3 regions of the Pseudomonas sp. Z4-7 genome follow, and region 2 is predicted to be linked to each of the others. Evidence: predicted binding sites of a transcription regulator. Region 2 holds the regulator's gene; each other region holds the start of a gene.
What was found. The regulator FliA, encoded in region 2, starts transcription of late flagellar genes. The targets are predictions, from matches to a motif close to CTAAAGTTTNNNNNNNNNNNGCCGNTAA.
Positions count from the first base shown of each region.

Region 1: the regulator FliA is predicted to act here: its motif matches at 3,293-3,320, upstream of J3P91_RS05800 (flagellar protein MotY).
Region 3: the regulator FliA is predicted to act here: its motif matches at 4,919-4,946, upstream of J3P91_RS08780 (methyl-accepting chemotaxis protein).

Region 1 is NZ_CP071642.1:1,331,618-1,339,560, reverse strand. It holds gene J3P91_RS05815 (response regulator transcription factor) at 1-326, opposite strand, end outside; gene J3P91_RS05810 (hypothetical protein) at 620-772, shown strand; gene J3P91_RS05805 (argininosuccinate synthase) at 842-2,059, opposite strand; gene J3P91_RS05800 (flagellar protein MotY) at 2,188-3,195, opposite strand; gene pyrC (dihydroorotase) at 3,389-4,435, shown strand; gene rnt (ribonuclease T) at 4,432-5,109, shown strand; gene J3P91_RS05785 (peroxiredoxin) at 5,321-5,923, opposite strand; gene J3P91_RS05780 (bacterioferritin-associated ferredoxin) at 6,228-6,446, shown strand; gene bfr (bacterioferritin) at 6,646-7,119, shown strand; gene grxD (Grx4 family monothiol glutaredoxin) at 7,315-7,656, opposite strand; gene J3P91_RS05765 (molybdopterin oxidoreductase family protein) at 7,756-7,943, opposite strand, start outside.
Region 2 is NZ_CP071642.1:4,345,097-4,353,039, reverse strand. It holds gene flhA (flagellar biosynthesis protein FlhA) at 1-795, shown strand, start outside; gene flhF (flagellar biosynthesis protein FlhF) at 807-2,156, shown strand; gene fleN (flagellar synthesis regulator FleN) at 2,273-3,103, shown strand; gene fliA (RNA polymerase sigma factor FliA) at 3,100-3,843, shown strand; gene J3P91_RS19495 (chemotaxis response regulator CheY) at 4,011-4,382, shown strand; gene J3P91_RS19490 (protein phosphatase CheZ) at 4,401-5,186, shown strand; gene J3P91_RS19485 (chemotaxis protein CheA) at 5,217-7,475, shown strand; gene J3P91_RS19480 (protein-glutamate methylesterase/protein-glutamine glutaminase) at 7,524-7,943, shown strand, end outside.
Region 3 is NZ_CP071642.1:1,958,276-1,966,218, reverse strand. It holds gene J3P91_RS08810 (amino acid aminotransferase) at 1-144, shown strand, start outside; gene J3P91_RS08805 (hypothetical protein) at 397-624, opposite strand; tRNA gene J3P91_RS08800 (tRNA-Asn) at 859-934, shown strand; gene J3P91_RS08795 (hypothetical protein) at 1,189-1,383, shown strand; gene J3P91_RS08790 (hypothetical protein) at 1,473-1,655, shown strand; gene J3P91_RS08785 (AI-2E family transporter) at 1,652-2,713, opposite strand; gene J3P91_RS08780 (methyl-accepting chemotaxis protein) at 3,199-4,878, opposite strand; gene J3P91_RS08775 (Na+/H+ antiporter family protein) at 5,107-6,423, opposite strand; gene J3P91_RS08770 (sensor histidine kinase) at 6,669-7,943, opposite strand, start outside.

The DNA.
Region 1 (7,943 bases), 3.0 Mb from region 2:
TCGGTCAGGTCCTGTTGCTTGCACACATAACCGGCCGCTCCCATCTGCATGCATCGCATCGAGAAATGCCCTGGCGACTGAGAGGTGAGCACCAGCACTTTCAGGGGCGAAGGATTGGTGGTCAGGCGCGCGATAACCTCCAGTCCGTCCAACTTCGGGATCCCGATATCGAGAACAACGATGTCGGGCATTTTATCGCGCGCCAGCTGTAACGCATCGACGCCATTGTCTGTTTCCGCGATGACTTCATATCCATGGCGCTCCATTAACAAACGTACAGCAAGACGAATGACGGGGTGATCATCCACGATCAGCACTTTATTCATGGGCAAATCCAACTTAGCTGTTCGAATTTTTAGAGCACGCACAATAGCGTAGTCATTTCACCCGTGGGATGCCGCTGTAGCAAGCCGTTCGCACCGAAAGACAAAACTTACAAGCAATGCAGAAAAATCCTACAAATAACCCGTAACATAACGCGCCATGATTTTTCCCGTCGCAGCGATGGAGTGATTCTGACGCGCCACGGCTCCCCGATGACAGCTCGGCTTCGGCAAAAAACACACCTGACTTGTTATTAGACGTGGGACTTTTCTCATACAAAGTAATTGATCTATTCATGCCCAAACGCCTGCTTCCTGCAGAAAAAAATTCCAAGGAAGAGAAAGCAGCACAATATCGTTATTTCCGAAGCCTATTTGCGTTACTCAATTCAAAAATTTACTTTTGTTATAAACCAGGGAAAGCGATCAATGATATTCCTCGGCAATAACATTATTCAGGACGAGACAATGCGCAAAAAAAAGGCCTGCGCAAGGCAGGCCTTTTTTAAGCAGCCGGGTCAGAACAGCTTGCGACCCTTGTTCGCCGCGATGCGCATGCGCAGGGCGTTGAGCTTGATGAAGCCGGCCGCGTCGGCCTGGTTGTAGGCGCCACCGTCTTCTTCGAAGGTCGCGATGTTTGCATCGAATAGCGACTCGTCGGACTTGCGCCCGGTCACGATCACGTTGCCCTTGTACAGCTTCAGGCGCACGACGCCGTTCACGTGGGCCTGGGAAGCATCGATCATCTGTTGCAGCATCAGACGCTCCGGGCTCCACCAGTAGCCGGTGTAGATCAGGCTGGCGTACTTGGGCATCAACTCGTCTTTCAGGTGAGCCACTTCGCGGTCCAGGGTGATCGACTCGATCGCCCGGTGAGCACGCAGCATGATGGTGCCGCCGGGGGTTTCGTAGCAGCCACGGGATTTCATGCCGACATAGCGGTTTTCAACGATGTCCAGGCGACCGATGCCGTGTTCGCCGCCGATACGGTTCAACGTCGCGAGGACGGTGGCCGGGCTCATTTCCACGCCGTCGAGGGCAACGATATCGCCGTTGCGATAGGTCAGCTCAAGGTATTGTGGGGTATCGGGAGCCTTCTCGGGGGAGACGGTCCAACGCCACATGTCTTCTTCGTGCTCGGTCCAGGTGTCTTCCAGCACGCCGCCTTCGTAGGAGATGTGCAGCAGGTTGGCATCCATCGAATACGGGGATTTTTTCTTGCCGTGACGCTCGATCGGGATCGCATGCTTCTCGGCGTAGTCCATCAGTTTTTCACGGGACAGCAGGTCCCACTCGCGCCACGGGGCGATGACTTTGACGCCCGGCTTGAGGGCATAGGCGCCCAGCTCGAAACGTACCTGGTCGTTGCCCTTGCCGGTAGCACCGTGGGAAATGGCGTCGGCGCCGGTTTCGTTGGCGATTTCGATCAGGCGCTTGGCGATCAGCGGACGGGCGATGGAGGTACCCAGCAGGTACTCGCCTTCGTAAACAGTGTTGGCGCGGAACATCGGGAACACGAAGTCGCGGACGAACTCTTCGCGCAGGTCATCGATGTAAATCTCCTTGACGCCCATGGCCTGAGCCTTGGCGCGGGCAGGCTCAACTTCTTCGCCCTGCCCCAGGTCAGCGGTGAACGTCACCACTTCACAGTTATAAGTGTCCTGCAGCCACTTGAGGATCACCGAAGTGTCCAGGCCGCCGGAATACGCCAGAACGACCTTGTTTACGTCCGCCATGCCATCACTCCACGGGTTGTACGGAAAGCCGGGAAGTCTAACGTCCAGCGCGGATAATTTACAGAGGCGCGACAGCTTATGACGACGAAGCGACAGATTATGTCGATGGCGCGACGATCAGAATGGCCTCAGGAAGTTCTTGCAGTCGCCGCTGCGGGCGCCACGGCCTTGGTGGGGGCGACCGGCGCCGGAGCCTTGCCGGGTGCCGCAGCGGGCGTCGCCGCAGGCACAGCTGGCGTTGCTGGCGGGGTTGGCGTGGTGGGCTGGGCCGCTGGCGCCTGAGTGGCCGCCACTCGATCCAGTTGCACCACCACACGCCGGTTCTTGGCGCGATGGGCAGCGTTGTTATTAGGCACGAGCGGATAACGCTCACCGTGGAAACGCACAGTGAACTGCGATTCCTGGAAGCCATTGGCCTTGAAGAAATCCATGACCGCCAGCGCACGGCGGCGCGACAGCTCACGATTGGTCAAGCGGTTGCCGCTGTTGTCGGAATGCCCATCGAGTTCGACATGGTTGACGCTCGGGTCAGCCTTGATGAAGTCGAGCATGACCTGCAATTGAGCCTTGGCCTGGGCGTCGAGCTCAACCCCCTCGCCAGGAAAGCCGATCTGGGTCTGCTTGATCTGCTCGAAATTCTTCGGCAACAGTTTCGCCACGCAGCCCTGGTAGTCGCTGAAGGCCTTGTTGAAGCGCACAGGCAACAGGCGAACTTCCGACACCCGGCCATCCTCGGCATTACGCCGGACCACGGGGCTGCGCCCTTCCATCAACCCACTGATCAGGCGTCCCGCCTGGACTTGGGAGCTGTTGAACAACACGTCGCCGCTGCCGATTCTGACCGACCCCAGGTTGATGTCGCCCCGCCCCGGTTGCCACGGCGCAGCGGCCGCCAGCAGCGTCGCGGAACCGCCACCCAGCACCGGGTTGTAGGCCTTGAGTCGGAACGTGGCCTGCTCGCCCGCCCGGCGGACGAACTCGCCGCTACCAAAATCGGCGATCGGCTGGCTCAGCCGGCACTCGAACTTGTCGCCTTCGACCGTCCACTCGATGCTCTCCAGACGAGTCTGGAACGTGAGCGCCATCGCAGGAAGGCTGGCAAACAAGCTGAGCAAGGCTAGATAACGCTGGCGCACGGGAGGCTCCACTGGCTTTTTACTTACGGAAATCGAAAAACACCGGGCATGACGCCTGTACGAGACACCGCACGGATTCGTGGCACACCTGAAGGGGCTATCGGTAACTTGTGGCAAAACTTGATAGCGGGTGCCCGCATCGGTCTTTTCCGGTAGCATTCCCCCAGAGTTTGACCCGCCTGGAAGCCCCCCAATGTCCGACCGCCTGACCCTGCTGCGTCCCGACGACTGGCATATTCATCTTCGCGATGGTGCTGTGTTGACCCATACCGTCGCCGATGTCGCGCGCACCTTCGGGCGCGCCATCATCATGCCTAACCTGGTTCCGCCCGTACGCAACGCTGTCGAGGCCGATGGCTATCGCCAGCGCATCCTGGCCGCACGCCCGGCCGGCAGCCGCTTCGAACCGCTGATGGTGCTTTACCTCACCGACCGCACCCAGCCCGAAGAAATCCGCGAGGCCAAGGCCAGCGGCTTCGTCCACGCGGCCAAATTGTACCCGGCCGGTGCCACCACCAATTCGGACTCCGGCGTCACCAGCATCGACAAGATCTTCCCGGCGCTCGAAGCGATGGCCGAGGTCGGGATGCCGTTGCTGATCCACGGTGAAGTCACCCGCAGCGATGTCGACGTGTTCGACCGCGAGAAAATTTTCATCGACGAGCACATGCGCCGCGTCGTGGAGCGTTTCCCGACGCTCAAGGTGGTGTTCGAACACATCACCACCGGCGATGCCGTGCAGTTCGTCAACGAGGCCCCGGCCAACGTCGGCGCGACCATTACCGCGCATCACCTGCTTTACAACCGCAACCACATGCTGGTGGGCGGGATCCGGCCGCACTTCTATTGCCTGCCGATCCTCAAGCGCAACACCCACCAGGAAGCCTTGCTCGACGCCGCCACCAGCGGCAGCGCGAAGTTTTTCCTCGGCACGGACTCGGCGCCCCATGCCCGCCATGCCAAGGAAGCCGCCTGCGGTTGCGCCGGTTGCTACACCGCCTATGCCGCCATCGAGATGTACGCCGAAGCGTTCGAGCAGCGCAACGCGCTGGACAGGCTCGAAGGTTTTGCCAGCCTGCACGGTCCGCGTTTCTATGGCCTGCCGGTGAACACCGATAGCATTACCCTGGTCCGCGACGAGTGGACTGCCCCCGCCAGCCTGCCGTTTGGCGAACAGACTGTCATCCCGCTGCGCGCCGGTGAAAAACTGCGCTGGCGCCTGCTGGAGGAAAACGCGTGAGTGAAGATCATTTCGACGACGAACTGGACGGCAACGGTGGTTCCGGCGGCGCTCGCCACCCCATGGCAGCCCGTTTCCGGGGTTACCTGCCGGTCGTGGTCGACGTAGAAACCGGCGGTTTCAACTCGGCCACCGATGCGTTGCTGGAAATCGCCGCGACCACCATCGGCATGGACGAAAAAGGTTTTGTGTTCCCGGACCACACTTATTTCTTCCGCGTTGAACCGTTCGAAGGCGCCAACATCGAAGCAGCCGCGCTGGAATTCACCGGGATCAAGCTCGACCACCCGCTGCGCATGGCGGTCAGCGAGGAAACGGCACTGACCGATATCTTCCGTGGCGTGCGCAAGGCCCTGAAGGCCAACGGTTGCAAGCGCGCGATCCTGGTCGGTCACAACAGCAGCTTCGACCTGGGCTTCCTTAACGCCGCCGTTGCGCGACTGGACATGAAGCGCAACCCATTCCACCCGTTTTCCAGCTTCGATACGGCGACCCTGGCCGGCCTGGCGTACGGCCAGACCGTATTGGCCAAGGCCTGCCAGGCCGCCGACATCGATTTCGACGGCCGCGAAGCCCACTCGGCCCGCTATGACACCGAGAAGACTGCCGAGCTGTTCTGCGGCATCGTCAATCGCTGGAAGGAAATGGGCGGCTGGCAGGATTTCGACGACTGATATCGGCACTGACTCCAGTGCTCTTGTGGCGAGGGAGCTTGCTCCCGCTGGGCTGCGCAGCGGCCCCAAAAGCCTGCGACCGCTGCGCAGTCGAGCGGGAGCAAGCTCCCTCGCCACGGTGTTCCGTGCAAAAAGTCCTGCGTTGCAGCTTATAACCCGCCCATAAAAAAACCGGCCCATCAAGGGCCGGTTTTTTTATGCCTGAGTGCGCTTACAGCTTGTCGCTGTGTTCGCCCAGGTAAGCCGCTACGCCTTCAGGCGATGCGGTCATGCCCTTGTCGCCTTTTTTCCAGTTGGCCGGGCAGACTTCGCCGTGCTCTTCGTGGAATTGCAGAGCGTCGACCAGACGGATCAGCTCTTCCATGTTACGGCCCAGCGGCAGGTCGTTGATGATCTGCGAACGGACCACGCCTTTGTCGTCGATCAGGAACGCGCCACGGAAGGCCACGCCGCCTTCGGACTCAACGTCGTAGGCCTTGGCGATTTCGTGCTTCATGTCAGCGGCCATGGTGTACTTCACCGGGCCGATCCCGCCGTTGTTGATCGGGGTGTTGCGCCAGGCGTTGTGGGTGAAGTGCGAGTCGATCGAAACCGCGACCACTTCAACGTTGCGCGCCTTGAAATCGTCCATGCGGTGATCCAGTGCGATCAGCTCGGACGGGCAGACGAAGGTGAAGTCCAGCGGGTAGAAGAACACCAGGCCGTATTTGCCTTTGATGGCCGAGGACAGGGTGAAGCTGTCGACGATTTCGCCGTTGCCGAGTACGGCTGGAACGGTGAAGTCAGGGGCTTGTTTGCCTACGAGTACGCTCATTGGATATCTCCTGGTGTAGTAACGTGAAAACCGGGTCCGCGCCAGCCTGCCACCCTCAGGCGACAGCCCTGTGACACGAACCCGCTTTGCAAGGACCGACCATCATACACCGCGCGTTTGGACTGTCCTCAACGGTTTTTCGGGGATCACGGAAATCCGCGACGTCTCATGGCCCACCGGGAAAAAACCGTTCGTCAGACCAAGGCATCTCAAGCCAGGGACTATCAGAAACCACTTTGACAATCATTCTCGTTAACATTAAGATCCGTCTCAATTGAGTCACAACCAGCGACGGTTCTCACTTATGTATGTATGCCTCTGCACTGGCGTCACCGACGGACAGATCCGCGAAGCGATCTATGAAGGTTGCTGCAGTTATCGGGAAGTCCGCCAGGCCACCGGCGTAGCCAGCCAATGCGGTAAATGTGCCTGCCTTGCCAAGGAAGTGGTGCGTGAAACCCTGGCCAAAGTGCAGACTGCCCAGGCCTCGATCCCTTATCCGGTAGAATTTACTGCCGCATAAATCCAGCTTTTTGAAGAACCGGACTCAATGTCCGGTTTTTTTATGCCGGTAAATCAAGTGCTTAGCTTCCAGACGCGGAACACAAACATTCTTATTCCGATTAATTTTCATTTATTATTCAATAACTTAGGTTTGACACTGGTAATTGCGCGGCTCAAACTCTGCCGTATACACAGCTATTACAGGGCAGGCCCTCACCATGAAAGGCGACATTACAGTCATCCAGCATCTCAACAAGATCCTCGCCAATGAGCTGGTCGCGATCAATCAATACTTCCTGCATGCGCGCATGTATGAGGATTGGGGCCTGAACAAGCTGGGCAAGCACGAGTACCACGAATCCATCGACGAGATGAAACACGCGGACAAGCTGATCAAGCGCATCCTGTTCCTCGAAGGCCTGCCGAACGTCCAGGACCTTGGCAAGCTGCACATCGGCGAACACACCCGGGAAATGCTCGAATGCGACCTGCGCATCGAACGCACCGGCCACGCCGACCTGAAAGCCGCCATCGCCCATTGCGAAACCGTCGGTGACTTCGGCAGTCGCGAGTTGCTCGAGGATATCCTCGAGTCCGAAGAAGAGCACATCGACTGGCTGGAAACCCAGTTGGGCCTGATCGACAAGATCGGTCTGGAGAACTACCTGCAGTCGCAGATGGGCGAAGAATAAGCTTCCCCAGTAGCAGGCCACTAAAAAGCCCCGCCCTCTTTCGAGAGGCGGGGCTTTTTATTGCCTGGATTCCAGGCTCACCTAGATTCCTTGTGGGAGCGAGCCTGCTCGCGATAGCGGTGTGTCAGTCACCATCAAATTGACTGACACGCCCTCATCGCGAGCAGGCTCGCTCCCACATTGGTTTGGGGTGAATCAGGCTTCGGTCTTGTTCGCCGCCGCTGCTTCCACAGCTGCCTTGATCGTGGACTGCAGCGAACCGTCCGCGGCCATCTCGGTCATGATGTCGCTGCCGCCGATCAGTTCACCGCCAACCCACAACTGTGGAAAGGTTGGCCAGTTGGCGTACTTGGGCAGATTGGCGCGGATTTCCGGGTTCTGCAGGATGTCCACGTAAGCGAACTTCTCGCCACACGCCATCACCGCCTGAGCAGCCTTGGCCGAGAAGCCGCACTGAGGGGCATTCGGCGAGCCTTTCATGTAGAGCAGGATAGTGTTGTTGGCAATCTGGTCTTTGATCGTTTCGATGATATCCACGGAGCACCTCGGCTTGAACTTTGCGACTACAGATGTCGACACGGTGGCGCATTGTAACGGAAAGCCGAGCACCCTGCTCGGTCCGGCCCAAGGACAATTCTACGCAGCCGCCACTTTCACCGGAACCCCATTAAGCGCCGCATTGCCGGACAACTCATCGAGCTGACATTCATCGGTCAGGTCGTTGGCGCTGGAACCAGGCTGGCCGCTGGCGATCGTCATCTGCACGCCCGGTCGGGCGTGGCCCCAGCCATGGGGAAGGCTGACCACGCCTTTCATCATGTCCA
Region 2 (7,943 bases):
GAGCTGGCGATCAACCCAGGACAGGTCTACGGTTCGCTCAACGGTATTACCGCCAAGGATCCGGCTTTCGGCCTGGAAGCGGTGTGGATCGAAATCAGCCAGCGGGCCCAGGCGCAATCGCTCGGTTATACCGTGGTAGACGCCAGCACCGTGGTGGCGACCCACTTGAACCAGATTTTGTACAAGCACTCCAGCGAGCTGATCGGCCACGAGGAAGTCCAGCAATTGCTGCAAGTACTGGCCAAAGGCTCGCCAAAACTGGCCGAGGAGCTGGTGCCGGGCGTGGTGTCGCTGTCGCAGTTGCTCAAGGTGTTGCAGGCGCTGTTGGCCGAACAGGTCCCGGTGCGCGACATTCGCAGTATCGCCGAAGCCATCGCCAACAACGCTTCGAAGAGTCAAGATACCGCCGCGTTGGTCGCTGCGGTGCGAGTCGGCGTATCCCGCGCAATCGTCCAAAGCATTGTAGGCACTGAGTCTGAGCTGCCTGTGATCACTCTGGAGCCAAGGTTGGAACAGATATTGCTCAATAGTCTGCAGAAGGCAGGACAAGGCTCGGAAGAGGGTGTTCTGCTGGAGCCAAGCATGGCCGAGAAGCTGCAGCGTTCGTTGATCGAAGCAGCCCAGCGGCAAGAGATGCAAGGCCAACCGGTGATCCTGCTGGTGGCCGGTCCGATTCGCGCGATGCTCTCGCGATTCGGTCGCCTCGCGGTCCCGGGGCTGCATGTGCTGGCGTACCAGGAAATACCGGACAACAAGCAAGTGACCATCGTTGCGACAGTAGGGCCCAACGGCTGAGGTAGTGGTTTATGCAAGTGAAGCGTTTTTTTGCCGCCGATATGCGTCAGGCCATGAAGCTGGTACGTGACGAGCTGGGCGCTGAAGCAGCCATCATCGGTAATCGCCGGATCGCCGGCGGTGTCGAGCTGACGGCTGCCCTGGATTACAAATTGTCGGCGCTGGCCCCACGGGTTCCGAACATGGAGCTTGAGGATGAGCTGCGCAAGACCCAGTCGCGCATCGCCAGCGCCCAGGCCGAACTGAGCCTGCGCAGCAGCGAAGGCGAAGGCAGCGCGGGGACCAATCGTCAATTGTTCGCCGGCCAGCCATTGACGGCCGGCCTGCCGCTGACCGCTGCCGAACCGCTGATCGAGCCAGCCCAGGCCGAGCCGCGTCGTCCGGTACCGGCGCCAGCCGCGCCAGCCGCGGGTGTCGACCCACGTGCCCTGGACTCGATGCGCTTTGAACTCAACAGCCTGCGTGAGCTGATGGAAGTCCAGCTTGGCTCGTTGGCCTGGAACCAGCTGCAAGGCAGCCGTCCGGCCCAGGCCAACCTGTGGCGTCGCCTGCAACGCATCGGCTTGTCCGGCCCGTTGTCCCGCGACCTGCTGGCACTGATCAACGATATCGAAGAGCCTCGCCAGGCCTGGCGCATGCTGTTGGCGCACCTGGCGCGGATGATCGCCACGCCGGAAGTCGAGCCGCTGGAAGAGGGCGGGGTGATTGCCATGGTCGGCCCGGCCGGCATGGGCAAGACCACCACCCTGGCCAAGCTCGCCGCCCGTTATGTACTCAAGTACGGCGCCCAGAGCATCGCCCTGGTGAGCATGGACAGTTTCCGCATCGGCGCCCAGGAGCAACTCAAGACCCTGGGCCGGATCCTCAATGTGTCGGTGACCCATGTGGATCCGGGCCAATCGCTGGCCCAGGCGCTGGAACCACTGCTGCGCAAGCGCGTCGTGCTGATCGACACCGCCGGCCTGCAAGCCAGCGATCCGGCCCTGCGCATGCAGTTGGAAAGCCTGGCCGGGCGTGGCATCAAGTCAAAAAATTATCTCGTGTTGGCAACCACCAGCCAGAAACAGGTTCTAACCGCCGCATACCACAGCTACAAACGCTGCGGGCTGGCCGGCTGCATCCTGACCAAGCTGGACGAAACGGCAAGCCTGGGCGAGGTGTTGAGCCTGGCGATCGGTCATGAACTACCGGTGGCCTACCTGACCGACGGGCCGCGGATCCCGGATGATTTGCATCTGCCGCGCCGTCATCAACTGGTCAGTCGTGCCGTGAGTGTGCAAATGCAGGAAGAACCCAGCGACGAAGCCATGGCTGACATGTTCGCTGACATCTACCACAGCCCGACCAAGCAGGTCGGCTGAGGTAATCATGAATATTTTTTGTACCTACATCGATGGTCTGCCATGCATTGTTCCGTATGCGAACGCGCAGCCAGTAATGTGGCCTCCGTCTAAGTAAGACAAGGTAAAGAACGAACATGGGCAGCATGCATCCCGTACAGGTGATCGCGGTGACCGGCGGCAAAGGTGGCGTCGGGAAGACTAACGTGTCAGTGAACTTGTCCCTGGCTCTGGCAGAGCTTGGCCGACGGGTCATGCTGCTGGACGCCGACCTGGGCCTGGCGAACGTCGACGTGCTGCTGGGGCTGACCCCCAAGCGCACGCTGGCGGACGTGATCGAAGGCCGCTGCGAACTGCGCGACGTGCTCCTCCAGGGGCCTGGCGGGATTCGCATCGTGCCGGCCGCCTCCGGTACCCAAAGCATGGTTCACCTGACGCCGGCGCAGCACGCCGGCCTGATCCAGGCTTTCAGCGACATCGGCGACAACCTCGATGTGCTGGTGATCGACACGGCCGCCGGTATCGGTGACTCGGTGGTCAGTTTTGTCCGCGCCGCCCAGGAAGTCCTGCTGGTGGTTTGCGACGAACCGACCTCCATCACCGATGCCTACGCCCTGATCAAACTGCTTAACCGCGACTATGGCATGAACCGATTCCGCGTCCTGGCCAACATGGCCCAGAGCCCGCAGGAAGGACGCAACCTGTTCGCCAAGTTGACGAAGGTCACGGATCGCTTCCTGGACGTCGCCCTACAATATGTCGGCGCAGTGCCTTACGACGAAAGCGTACGCAAGGCTGTCCAGAAGCAACGTGCCGTCTATGAAGCTTTTCCACGTTCCAAATGCGCGCTGGCGTTCAAGGCTATCGCCCAGAAGGTCGATACCTGGCCGCTGCCGGCCAACCCTCGCGGGCATCTGGAATTTTTCGTCGAGCGTCTCGTGCAACAAACGGCAGGGCCCGTGTTATGACAGCCAGCGGTTACAACCATCTCTACAAAAAATCGGCACGGGACGCCCAGTACGAACTGATCGAGCGTTATGCGCCGTTGGTCAAGCGCATCGCCTATCACTTGCTGGCACGCTTGCCGGCCAGCGTCCAGGTCGAAGACTTGATCCAGGCGGGCATGATCGGCCTGCTCGAAGTGTCGAACAAATACGACGCGAGCAAGGGCGCCAGTTTCGAAACGTATGCCGGTATCCGGATTCGCGGAGCGATGCTCGATGAAGTCCGCAAGGGCGACTGGGCGCCGCGTTCGGTGCACCGCAATACCCGTATGGTCAGTGACGCAATCCGCGCGATTGAAGCTAAAACCGGGCGTGACGCTAAAGATCACGAAGTTGCGGCCGAACTCCAGTTGAGTCTCGATGATTATTACGGGATTTTGAACGATACCTTGGGCAGCCGCCTGTTCAGTTTCGACGACCTTTTGCAGGACGGCGAGCACGAAGGGCTGCACGAGGACAATGCGAGTGCTCACATGGAGCCGTCGCGTGACCTGGAAGACGAACGTTTCCAGAGCGCGCTGGCGGATGCGATTGCCAATTTGCCGGAGCGTGAGCGACTGGTCTTGGCGCTGTACTACGACGAAGAGCTGAACCTCAAGGAAATCGGTGAGGTCCTGGGGGTCAGCGAATCGCGGGTCAGCCAGTTACACAGCCAGTGCGCGGCCCGCTTGCGGGGGCGTTTGGGGGAGTGGCGAGCGCGCTGACAGGCAGTGTGGGGACGCTGCGAGCGGGGCTGGCATGGCATGTGCCGGGCCAGTCTCCATCCGTGGGACTCCATACCGTTGTCGAGTGTTGTGCCGGATTGATTGAAATGGCGCGTCCAGGTGCTGGGCGCGTTTAAGACTGCTTGGAGGTCGAATTGGACAAGAACATGAAAATCCTCATCGTTGATGACTTCTCAACGATGCGGCGGATCATAAAAAACCTGTTGCGTGACCTCGGGTTCACCAACACGGTCGAGGCTGACGATGGCACCACTGCCATTCCAGTCCTCAACAGCGGGAGCATCGACTTTCTGGTGACTGACTGGAACATGCCCGGCATGACCGGTATCGACTTGCTGCGCCACGTGCGCGCCGATGAAAAACTCAAGCACCTGCCGGTGCTGATGGTCACCGCCGAAGCCAAGCGCGAGCAGATCATCGAAGCGGCCCAGGCCGGTGTAAACGGCTATGTGGTCAAACCCTTCACGGCCCAGGCGTTGAAAGAGAAGATCGAAAAAATCTTCGAACGCATCGGTTAACGGCGCCACGGGGGAGCTATGGACAACGAATCTTCAATGGGCGATTTCGAATCGACCCTGAAAAAACATGCCCGCGAACTGGTCGACAGCCTTGAAAAGGGCCGCTTCGGTGACGCGGTTCAAATGATTCATGAGCTCAACCAGACCCGTGACCGCGGGCTGTACCAGGAAGTCGGCAAGCTCACCCGTGAACTGCACAGCGCGATCGTCAATTTCCAGATCGATCCGAACATGCCACAGGCCGAGGAAGTCTCGCAGATCACCGACGCCACCGAGCGCCTGGGGTATGTGGTCAAGCTGACCGAAGCCGCGGCCAACCGCACCATGGACCTGGTGGAAAGCGCTACTCCGCTGGTCAACGGCCTGAGCGAGGAAGCCCAGGCGTTGAGTACCGATTGGGGGCGCTTCATGCGTCGCGAAGTCGGTGCCGAGGAGTTTCGCGAGTTGGCCCGTCGGGTCGACGGTTTCCTGACGCGCAGCAGCAGCGAAAACCGCGCCGTGGCGAGCAATCTCAATGACATCCTGCTGGCCCAGGACTACCAGGACCTGACAGGCCAGGTGATCAAGCGCGTGACCCAGTTGGTTACCGAAGTGGAAAGCAATTTGCTCAAACTGGTGCTCATGGCCAGCCAGGTTGATCGCTTTGCCGGCATCGAACACGACCGTGCGGCGATACTTGCTGAAAAAGATCCACAAAAACATCTCTCTCAGGGTGAAGGTCCGCAGATTCATGCCGATAAAAGAGAAGACGTTGTGTCCGGTCAGGACGATGTGGACGATTTGTTGTCCAGCCTTGGATTTTGAGTTTTAGCCCTATTTTAGGAGCAGCCATTAATGAGCTTCGGCGCCGATGAAGAGATCCTTCAGGATTTCCTGGTTGAGGCCGGCGAGATTCTAGAGCAACTGTCCGAACAGCTGGTCGAGCTGGAAAGCCGACCAGATGATGCGGATCTGCTCAATGCAATTTTTCGCGGTTTCCACACTGTAAAAGGAGGCGCCGGCTTCCTCCAGCTCAATGAGCTGGTGGAGTGCTGCCACATTGCCGAAAACGTGTTCGACATCCTGCGCAAGGGTGAGCGTCGCGTTGACTCGGAATTGATGGACGTCGTGCTCGAAGCGCTGGATGCGGTCAACAGCATGTTCAGCGAAGTGCGCGAGCGTTCGCCGATCACCCCCGCCACGCCTGAGCTGCTTGCTGCATTGGCGCGCCTGGCGGAGCCGCAGTCGGCTGACGAAGCCGCGCCGGTCGCCGAGCCTGTTGCTGAAGAGCCGGTTGCCGAGGAATCGGGTGACATTACCGACCACGAATTTGAGTCGCTGCTGGACTCGCTGAGTGCCGTCAAGGCCCAGGCCGAGGCTCCGGCCGCACCCGCCGCAACCGCTGCGGCGCCAGCCGCCGCTGCCGCCGGCAGTGATGAAATCACCGACGCCGAGTTCGAGTCGTTGCTCGACCAGCTCCACGGCAAAGGCCAGTTCGCTCCTGATGCCGTTGCCGCCCCGGCGGCCCCGGCCGCGCCAAAGGCTGCGGGGGATAACTCCGACATCACCGACGACGAATTCGAAGCGTTGCTCGACCAGTTGCACGGCAAGGGCACCTTTGCCGTCGATGCGCTGGATTCGGCCATCGCTGCTGCGCCAGCCCCGGCCAAGCCAACCGCGGCCGCCGCCGGTGGCGACCTGATCAGCGACCACGAGTTCGAATCACTGCTCGACGAATTGCACGGCAAGGGCAAGTTCAGCGAAGTCGGGACGGCCACCGCCGCGCCTGCCGCCGCCACTGCTGCGCCGGCCGCCAAGGCCGTGCCCAAGCCCGCTGCCAAGGCACCGGACCCGAAGGCCGAGACACCCAAGCCTGCCGCCGCCGCAGCGCCGGCACCAGCCCGTGCGCCGTCTGCGCCCCCTGCGGAGAAACCGGCGAGCGAAGCCGAGACCACCGTTCGGGTCGACACCGCGCGCCTGGACGAAATCATGAACATGGTCGGCGAACTGGTGCTGGTGCGTAACCGCCTGGTGCGCCTGGGCCTCAACAGCCAGGACGAAGCGATGTCCAAGGCCGTGTCGAACCTCGACGTGGTCACGGCTGACCTGCAGACCGCGGTCATGAAGACCCGGATGCAGCCGATCAAGAAAGTCTTCGGGCGCTTCCCGCGCTTGGTTCGTGACCTGGCTCGCCAGCTCAAGAAAGAGATCAACCTGGAACTGGTGGGTGAAGAGACCGACCTCGACAAGAACCTTGTCGAGGCCCTGGCCGACCCGCTGGTCCACTTGGTGCGCAACGCGGTCGACCACGGCATCGAGTCGCCGGAAGAGCGCGAGGCCTCGGGCAAGGTCCGCAGCGGCAAGGTGATCCTGGCCGCCGAGCAGGAGGGCGACCACATCCTGCTGTCGATCTCCGACGACGGCAAGGGCATGGACCCGAACGTGCTCCGGGCGATCGCGGTGAAACGCGGCGTAATGGACAAGGACGCGGCCGATCGCCTGAGCGACACCGAGTGCTACAACCTGATTTTCGCTCCGGGCTTCTCGACCAAGACCGAGATATCCGACGTGTCGGGTCGTGGCGTGGGCATGGACGTGGTGAAAACCAAGATTTCCCAGCTCAACGGCTCGATCAACATCTACTCGACCAAGGGCCAGGGCTCGAAAATCGTCATCAAGGTCCCGTTGACCCTGGCGATCATGCCGACCCTGATGGTGATGCTGGGCAACCAGGCCTTCGCCTTCCCGCTGGTCAACGTCAACGAGATCTTCCACCTCGACCTGTCGCGCACCAACGTGGTCGACGGCCAGGAAGTGGTCATCGTGCGGGACAAGGCGCTGCCGCTGTTCTACCTCAAGCGCTGGCTGGTCAGCTCCGCCGCTCATGTCGAGCAGGGCGAGGGCCACGTGGTGATCCTTTCGGTGGGCACCCAGCGGATCGGCTTCGTCGTCGACCAACTGGTGGGCCAGGAAGAAGTGGTCATCAAGCCGTTGGGCAAGATGCTCCAAGGCACCCCGGGCATGTCCGGCGCCACCATCACCGGCGACGGCCGCATCGCGTTGATTCTCGATGTGCCTAGCATGCTCAAGCGCTACGCCGCCCGGCGTATTTGATTCTGGAGGGGTGCGGCCTGGCGCCGCGCCTCGTCTAACGGAGTGTTTATGGTAGTTAAAGTCCTGGTGGTGGACGATTCGGGGTTCTTCCGCCGCCGCGTCTCGGAAATTCTTTCGGCGGACACCAGCATTCAGGTCGTCGGTACGGCGACCAACGGCAAAGAGGCTATCGATCAGGCGCTGGCGCTCAAGCCGGACGTGATCACCATGGACTACGAGATGCCGATGATGGATGGCATCACGGCGGTGCGGCATATCATGCAGCGCTGCCCGACCCCGGTGTTGATGTTCTCGTCCCTGACCCATGAAGGCGCCCGTGTCACCCTCGATGCGCTGGACGCCGGGGCGGTCGACTTCCTGCCGAAGAATTTCGAAGACATCTCGCGCAACCCGGACAAGGTCCGCCAGTTGCTGTGCGAGAAAGTCCACAGCATTTCCCGCAGCAATCGCCGGGTCAGTGCCTACAGC
Region 3 (7,943 bases), 2.4 Mb from region 2:
TACTCCGGCCTGACCGTTGAACAAGTGACCCGCCTGCGCAACGAGTTCGGCATCTATGCCCTGGACACCGGCCGCATCTGCGTGGCCGCGTTGAACCAGAACAACATCGATGCGGTGACCAAGGCCATCGTCCAGGTGATCTGACGCTCGATGAAATGAAAAACGGGAAGCCTTCGAGCTTCCCGTTTTTTTTCGGTTGAATCCGCCCCCCGTGGCGAGGGAGCTTGCTCCCGCTGGGCTGCAGAGCAGCCCCAAAATCAGCCACCGCGGGATATCAGCCTGGTTGGTTGGAACAGCCTGGGGCTGCTTCGCAACCCAGCGGGAGCAAGCTCCCTCGCCACAAAAGCGGGCCAGAAAAGGCAGGCCACAAAGCAGCGAACGAAATGCTCGTCAAGCCTACAGCTCCGTCGCCCGCTGGCTCGCCGCATCGTCGTAGATGACATACAACGACTCGGCGACCTGGCTCTTGATCGCCTTGGTACTCTCGAGCCCCAGGACAAATCCCTCGGCCTTGCCACCGGCGCGGTTCAGTTCTTCCGGGGTGCTGGCCTGGGTGATGGCGTCGTACAGTTTTTCAGCGTGAGGGCCCACGCCCTTGGGCAGACTGATCTGGGCGGTGCTCACAGGAACACCTCGGCGCAATCGATTGTGTGAAGTGGTAACAAATGGTTCATGGCGCGTCCCTTGATGTCGGCGAATGGCCGGCAGCGCATCCTGCCACTTCCGGGCGTCCATGGTAGCCCTCTCTCGCCGTCGCGGTAACTGCCATTCGTTTGATTGGTCACCGATGGGCTTCAGGCCGCTCCGCCCGCAATAGAAGCTTGACTTCTCTTTTCCAATCAGTAACATACGCGCCATTCCGCGATAGCTCAGTTGGTAGAGCAAGTGACTGTTAATCACTGGGTCCCTGGTTCGAGTCCAGGTCGTGGAGCCAGACAGCAATAATCAAAGCCCCTGAATCGAAAGATCCAGGGGCTTTTTTGTGGGCGCTTTTCAGCCAAACGGCGACTGATCGCCGCATACCGCCTGGCTGAGGTCGCTACCGGAACAATAATCTGGCGCCAACCAGGCACTATGGTCTGAATCCTGCTTTATTTTTCGACGACTCAAGCTGTCACGAGCGTGTCATGGCAGTGCCGCAAACTGTCAACGTCCGCCGCCGCAGCTCATAACAACAAGGACGAAGCCATGCCCACACAAAATCCCCACCGCATCGTCGGCCTGTGCACTTCCAGCAAGGTCTACAACGTACTGACCGAGCTCAAGCACCTGGAAGGCCACCGCAGCGCCAAGTTCCTTTCCCTGCTCGCGGAAAACCTGGTTCGCAAGGGCCTGCTCAATGAACAGGAAGTGGTGCACATGCTCGACCTGGTGGTCGATTGAGCGGCATCGATTCCTACTATTGAAGCGGTTGATTTTTCCCCATCCCGCATGAGACGTAAGGTAACCCCATCGACTGATGGAGGTTTCCCATGCCCAAGGTTCAAATCATGTCTGTCATTGGCAGCGCCGTCCCCGCCCCACTTCGGGAGCGCGGACTGTTGGCTTGCTGGTATCTGGTGCAGGACGGCGTCACCGTCAGCGGCCCGCTGACTTCCCTACCCGCCGCCCAGGCCTTGTCGCAACGTATCGGTCCCTACCTGTTGAGTGCCTAGGGCAACTGCACCCGCGGCTTGCCCTCGACGAACAGCGCCCAGCAGGACATGAACAGCGCGGCGATCAGTGGCCCGATGACAAAACCATTGAGGCCGAATACGGCCAGCCCGCCGAGCGTCGAGACCAAGACCATGTAGTCGGGCATCTTGGTGTCCTTGCCGACGAGGATCGGGCGCAGGAAGTTGTCCACCAGGCCGATCACGAAGACCCCGAACAGTGCCAGCACCACGCCCTGCCAGATCGCCCCCGACAGCAGGAAATACACCGCCACTGGCACCCAGACAATGCCCGCCCCCACCGCCGGCAGCAGCGACAGGAAAGCCATCAGCACCGCCCACGGCAACACCGTCGGGATACCCAGGATCCAGAAAATCAGGCCGCCCAGGGCGCCCTGAGTGATCGCCACCAACAGGTTACCCTTCACCGTCGCCCGCACCACCCGGTTGAACTTCAATTGCAGGCGGCGCTTCTGGTGCTCGGCCAGCGGAACGGCCGAGCGCACCTTGCGCACCAGCTCCGCGCCGTCACGCAGGAAAAAGAACAACAGGTAGAGCATCACGAAGAAGCTCACCAGGAACTGGAACGTACCCTGGCCGAAACTGAACGCCTGGGTGGCGAAAAATTCGCTGCCCTGCATGGCGCTCTTGACGATCTTGTCTCGCAAGCCACTCAGGTTGCCCAGGCCGAAGCGGTCAAGCAGATGCTGAAAGAACGGCGGCAACGCCTCCTTGAAACGCGCCAGGTAATCGGCGACGTCCAGCTCGCCACTTTCCAGGCTCTTGTACAGCGCCGCCCCTTCCTGGACGAGCAAGGTACTGATGACGATCACTGGCAAAATGGCGATCACCACGCAAATGCTCATGGTGAACAGTGCCGTGACATTGCGCGGCCAGCCGAACTTGAACTGCAAGCGACGTTGCAGCGGCGCAAAGACGATGCCCAGGATGACAGCCCAGAATACCGCCCCATAAAACGGCAGCAGAATCCAGACGAAGGCAATGCTGACCAGGATCAGCAACAACATCTGCGACTTGTTTTGGAGGTTCTTTCGGTTCATGTGCTATCCATGTCATTGGCAGATAGACGTTAGTCAGCCAGGACTCGCCGGAGTGCCGTCGCGTCTGCCATATGCCGGCATTCGAGTTCGCGCCGGGGGATGGGAATGTGGTTCGGGCTGTTGATGCGCGATGTGCGCGAGCTGCCTGCCTGAGATCAAATCGTGGCGAGGGAGCTTGCTCCCGCTCGGCTGCGAAGCAGTCGTAAATCTACGGATGCGGTGTGTCTGATGCTCCGCATGCGGCAGGTTTGGGGCCGCTTCGCGGCCCAGCGGGAGCAAGCTCCCTCGCCACGACTGCGTTGCATTCTGCTGGAAATCGCTTTCGCGAGCAGGCTCGCTCCCACACGGATCATGTTTGGCTCTGCCCGGCAGAAACTGCCGAAGGCTGCGATCCTCCGCTTCCGATAGGGCCTGGTAGCCCAGGCGAAAACATCTGGATCGAAAGCGAAAGATCGCAGCCTTCGGCAGCTCCTGCTGCGCTTGGATCAGATCCGGAACTGCCCCACCAGTTTGCCCAGGCGCTGCCCCAGATCGGCCAGGCTGCGGGAGGTCTGGGCGCTGAGCTGGGTTTCGTCGGCGACAGTGTCCACCGCCACGGCGATCTGATGCACGCTGCGGTTGATTTCTTCGGCCACCGCGGTCTGCTCCTCGGCGGCGCTGGCGATCTGGGCGTTCATCGAGTTGATGGTGCCGATCAGTTGCGCCATGGTGTCCAGGGAGGCGCCCGCCTCGTTGGCCCGTTCCGAGGTGCCGTCGCCGGCCTCGCTGGAACGGCGCATCGCTTCCACCGCGGCATGCGTACCCGATTGCAGGCGATCGATCATGCCCTGGATTTCCTGGGTGCTTTGCTGGGTCCGGCTGGCGAGGGCGCGGACTTCGTCGGCCACCACCGCAAACCCGCGGCCCGCCTCACCGGCACGCGCAGCCTCGATGGCCGCGTTGAGGGCCAGCAGGTTGGTTTGCTCGGCAATCGAACGGATCACACCGAGTACGCTGACAATCGAGGCCACGTCCTGTTGCAGGCTGTCCAGGGACACGCCGCTGCTGCGGATATCGTTCACCAGCGCATGAATCTGCTGGATGCTGCCGGCCACCACGCGCTTGGCGGACTGGCCTTCTTCATCGGTCTGCTGGGCCGCGACGGCTGCGCCCTGGGCACTGCGGGCGACTTCCTGGGCGGCGGAGGACATTTCGTTGATCGCCGTGGCGACCTGGTCGGTCTCGTGGCGCTGGCGCTCCATGGCCTGCTCGGAACGCTGGGCCTGCTCGGACACTTGCGTCACCAGGCCAGTCAGTTGCGACGTCATGTCGGTGATCTGCCGCACCAGGCCATGGATCTTGTCGACGAAGCGGTTGAAGGAACCGGCCAGTTGGCCCAGTTCGTCCTGGCTGGTAATCGCCAGGCGCCGGGTCAGGTCGCCCTCGCCCGCCGCGATGTCGTCGAGGTTGTCCTTCATCAGGTGCAGCGGACGCAGGATGGTATTGGCGAGCACCAGGCCCACCACCGCGATCACCAGCAGCACCACGGCGGCGATCCCGACGATACTCAGGATCACGCCTTGCAGGCGATCGTGGACCTTGGCTTCCACCAGCGCCACCTGACCTTCGATACCGTCGAGGTTGACCGAGCTGCCGACCGCCAGGTCCCACTTGGCCAGGTATTCGGTGTAGCCGAGCTTGGGCACCAGGTCCTTGCTGCCGGGCAGCGGCGAGCTGTATTCCAGGTAATGCGTGCCGTCCTTGGCGACTTTCACCAGGTCGCGGTTGACGTAGACACCGTTCGGGTCGCGGTTGTCCTTGAAACTCTTGCCCACGCCGTCGGGGCTGTTGGCCTTGAACAGGCGAATGGTCTCTGAGTCGTAGCCGAAGAAGTAGCCGTCCTTGCCGTAGCTGATGTTCGACAGCAACTTGATCGCCTGGGCGCGCGCCTCGTTATCGCCAGGCGCGGCGGCATCGTAGAGCGGCTTGATGGCGGTAAGGCCGACCGCGACGTAATTCTGCAGCGTGGCCTTGGCTTCACTGAGCAGACGTTCGCGGGTTTGCTGGACTTCCTTGCTGGCCTGTTCCTTCAAGATGAACGCCGTGGTCAGGCTGATGATCACCGCGGACAGCAATACCGGCAGAATTGCCAGGGACAGGACTTTAGCCTTCAGGCTCAGGCGCATGCTGTTCACTCTTGTTGGTTTTATGGCGTGGTTAACTGGGTTAACGGCAGCGCACGATAAAACTGTAGGACAAGGTGGACAGTCGGTTGGCAGGGTCGCTGGATTCAAGGGCCCCATCGCGAGCAGGCTCGCTCCCGCAGGGTTTGGTGGTGTCCACAACTGCTGTGTTCACACCGATCCCCTGTGGGAGCGAGCCTGCTCGCGAAGAAGACAACCCGGTCTCTGAAGCTACAACACCATCGCCGCCACCCAACCAAACGCCAGCAATGGCAGGTTGTAGTGGAGGAAGGTCGGGACCACGGTGTCCCAGATGTGGTGATGCTGGCCGTCGATGTTCAGGCCGGAGGTCGGGCCGAGCGTCGAATCCGAGGCAGGCGAGCCGGCATCGCCCAGAGCGCCGGCGGTGCCGACGATGCAGACGATCGCCAACGGGCTGAAGCCAAGTTGCAGGCACAGCGGCACAAAAATGGTCGCCAGGATCGGCACCGTAGAAAACGACGAGCCGATCCCCATCGTCACCAGCAGCCCGACCAGCAACATCAACAGCGCACCGATGCCCTTGTTGTGGCCGATCCAAGCCGCCGAGGTTTCCACCAGGCTTTGCACCTGACCGGTGGCCTTCATCACTTCGGCGAAGCCCGAGGCGGCGATCATGATGAAGCCGATCATCGCCATCATCTTCATGCCTTCGGTGAACAGGTCGTCCGTCTCGCGCCAGCGCACCACGCCCGACACCGAGAAAATCAGGAAACCGGCCAGGGCGCCGATGATCATCGAATCGAGCAGGAGCTGGATGGCGAATGCCGCCGCGATTGCCAACCCGGCGACCAACAGGCTGAGCGGGTTGTAGCGCACGGCCACCTGCTCGGCCCTGGCGATCTTTTTCAGATCGTAGACGCGTTTCTTCCGGTAGCTGATAAACGACAGCGCCAGCCCAAAGACCATGCCCAGCGCCGGGATGCCCATCGCATGGGTGACGTTGATGCCACTGACATCGACACCGCTGCGGGCGATGTTGGCGAGCAGGATTTCGTTGAGGAAGATGTTGCCGAAGCCCACCGGCAGGAACATGTAGGGGGTGATCAGGCCGAAAGTCATGACGCAAGCGATCAGCCGACGGTCGAGTTGCAGCTTGGTCAGCACATAAAGCAGTGGCGGCACCAGCAGCGGAATGAAGGCGATATGGATCGGCAGGATATTCTGCGAGGCCACCGCAACCGTCCCCAGCAGGCCGATCAACAGCCATTTGACGCCCGTGCCGCCGGCCGCGTCCTGGCGGTCGACCATGGCCAGGACCTTGTCGGCCAAGGCATGGGCCATGCCGGACTTGGCAATCGCCACCGCAAAGGCGCCCAGCAGAGCGTAGGACAACGCCACCGTCGCACCGCCGCCAAGGCCCGCGTTGAAGGCCTTGAGTGTTGCCTCGATCCCCAGGCCGCCTACCAAGCCACCCACCAGCGCGCCGATAATCAGCGCGATCACCACATGCACGCGGGACAGGCTGAGCACCAGCATGACGCCAACCGCGGCAATTACTGCATTTATCATCGTTACCTCAAAGCACAGCGATGGAAAGCCACCGGACAAAAAGGTCGCGACTTTGCAGCAAGCGGCGGCAAGCTGCAAGGGTCATGCGGCGGGATTTGCAGTCACTCGCAGTGTTTGAATCCACCACACTGCCCCTGTGGGAGCGAGCTTGCTCGCGATAGCGTCGGGTCAGTTACGAAAGTGTCGACTGACAAGCCGCTATCGCGAGCAAGCTCGCTCCCACAGGAGATGCAGCCATGGCTTCAGCGCTTGGGCAGCTCAATCATTACTTTCAACCCGCCCCACTCGCTGTCGTCCAACGCCAATGTCCCGCCCCAGGTGTCGACGATGTCGCGCACGATGCCCAGCCCCAGGCCATGGCCATCGGTCTGCTCATCCAGGCGCGTGCCGCGGCTGAAGACCTGGTCGCGGCGATCCGGCGGGATGCCGGGGCCATCGTCTTCCACTGCCAGGTGGAAACCCACGAGCGTCTCGCTCACGGTCAGGCGCACTTCGGCGTCGGCCCATTTGCAGGCGTTGTCCAGCAGGTTGCCCAGCAATTCCAGCAGGTCTTCCCGATCCCAAGGCAGGTGCAAGCCGGGCGGCGCGACATAAGCCAGGTGCAGATGCTCGCCATGGATCATGTTCAGCGTCGCCAACAAACCCGGCAGTTCGGCGTCGCAATCCAAGTGCGCGCCGGGCAAGGCATCGCCGGACAGGCGGGCACGGTTGAGTTCGCGGTTCAGGCGTTGGCGAACCTGCTCCAGTTGATCCAGCAGCAACTTGCGCAACTCGGGATAAGGGTCGAGCTTCTCGTTCGACGCCAGGCTTTGCAGCACCGCCAGAGGTGTCTTCAAGGCATGGCCAAGGTTGCCCAGGGCGTTGCGCGAACGCTTGAGGCTGTCTTCGGTATGGGCCAGCAAATGGTTGATCTGCGCCACCAGCGGCTCCAGTTCCCTGGGCACTTGTTCGTCGAGTTGTGAACGCTGGCCGCGTTGCAGCTGGGCAATCTGCTCCCGGGCCTTCTCCAACGGCCGCAAGGCGCGCTGCACCGTGAGCCGTTGCAACAGCAGGATCAGCAGCAACCCCGCCAATCCGAGGCCGAGGCCGACCTGCTGCATCCGCAGGAAGCTGTCACGCACCGGCGTGTAGTCCTGCGCCACGCTGATGGAAATTGCCTGGCCCAGGCGCCGGTAGTCCGTGCGCAGCACCAGCAGCTTCTGGCCTTCGGGGCCCAGTTGCAGGTTGCTGTGCAGCCCCGGATGGTCGAGCCGCGGCAGTTCCTGGTCCCAGAGGGAACGGGAGCGCCAATGCTCGTCGGCAAAATCGATGCGGAAATAATGCCCGGAGAACGGTCGCAGGTAAGCCGGCGACAAGCGTCGCTCGTCCAGTTGCAACCCTTGCGGGCCACGGACCAGGGCCACCAGCAGGTTCTCGCTGTCATTGCGCAACCCCGCTTCGAGGTAGCGCTGCAAACCCAACTCGAACAACCACAGGCTGGTCTGCGCGAGGACCAGGCCGACCACCACCATCACACC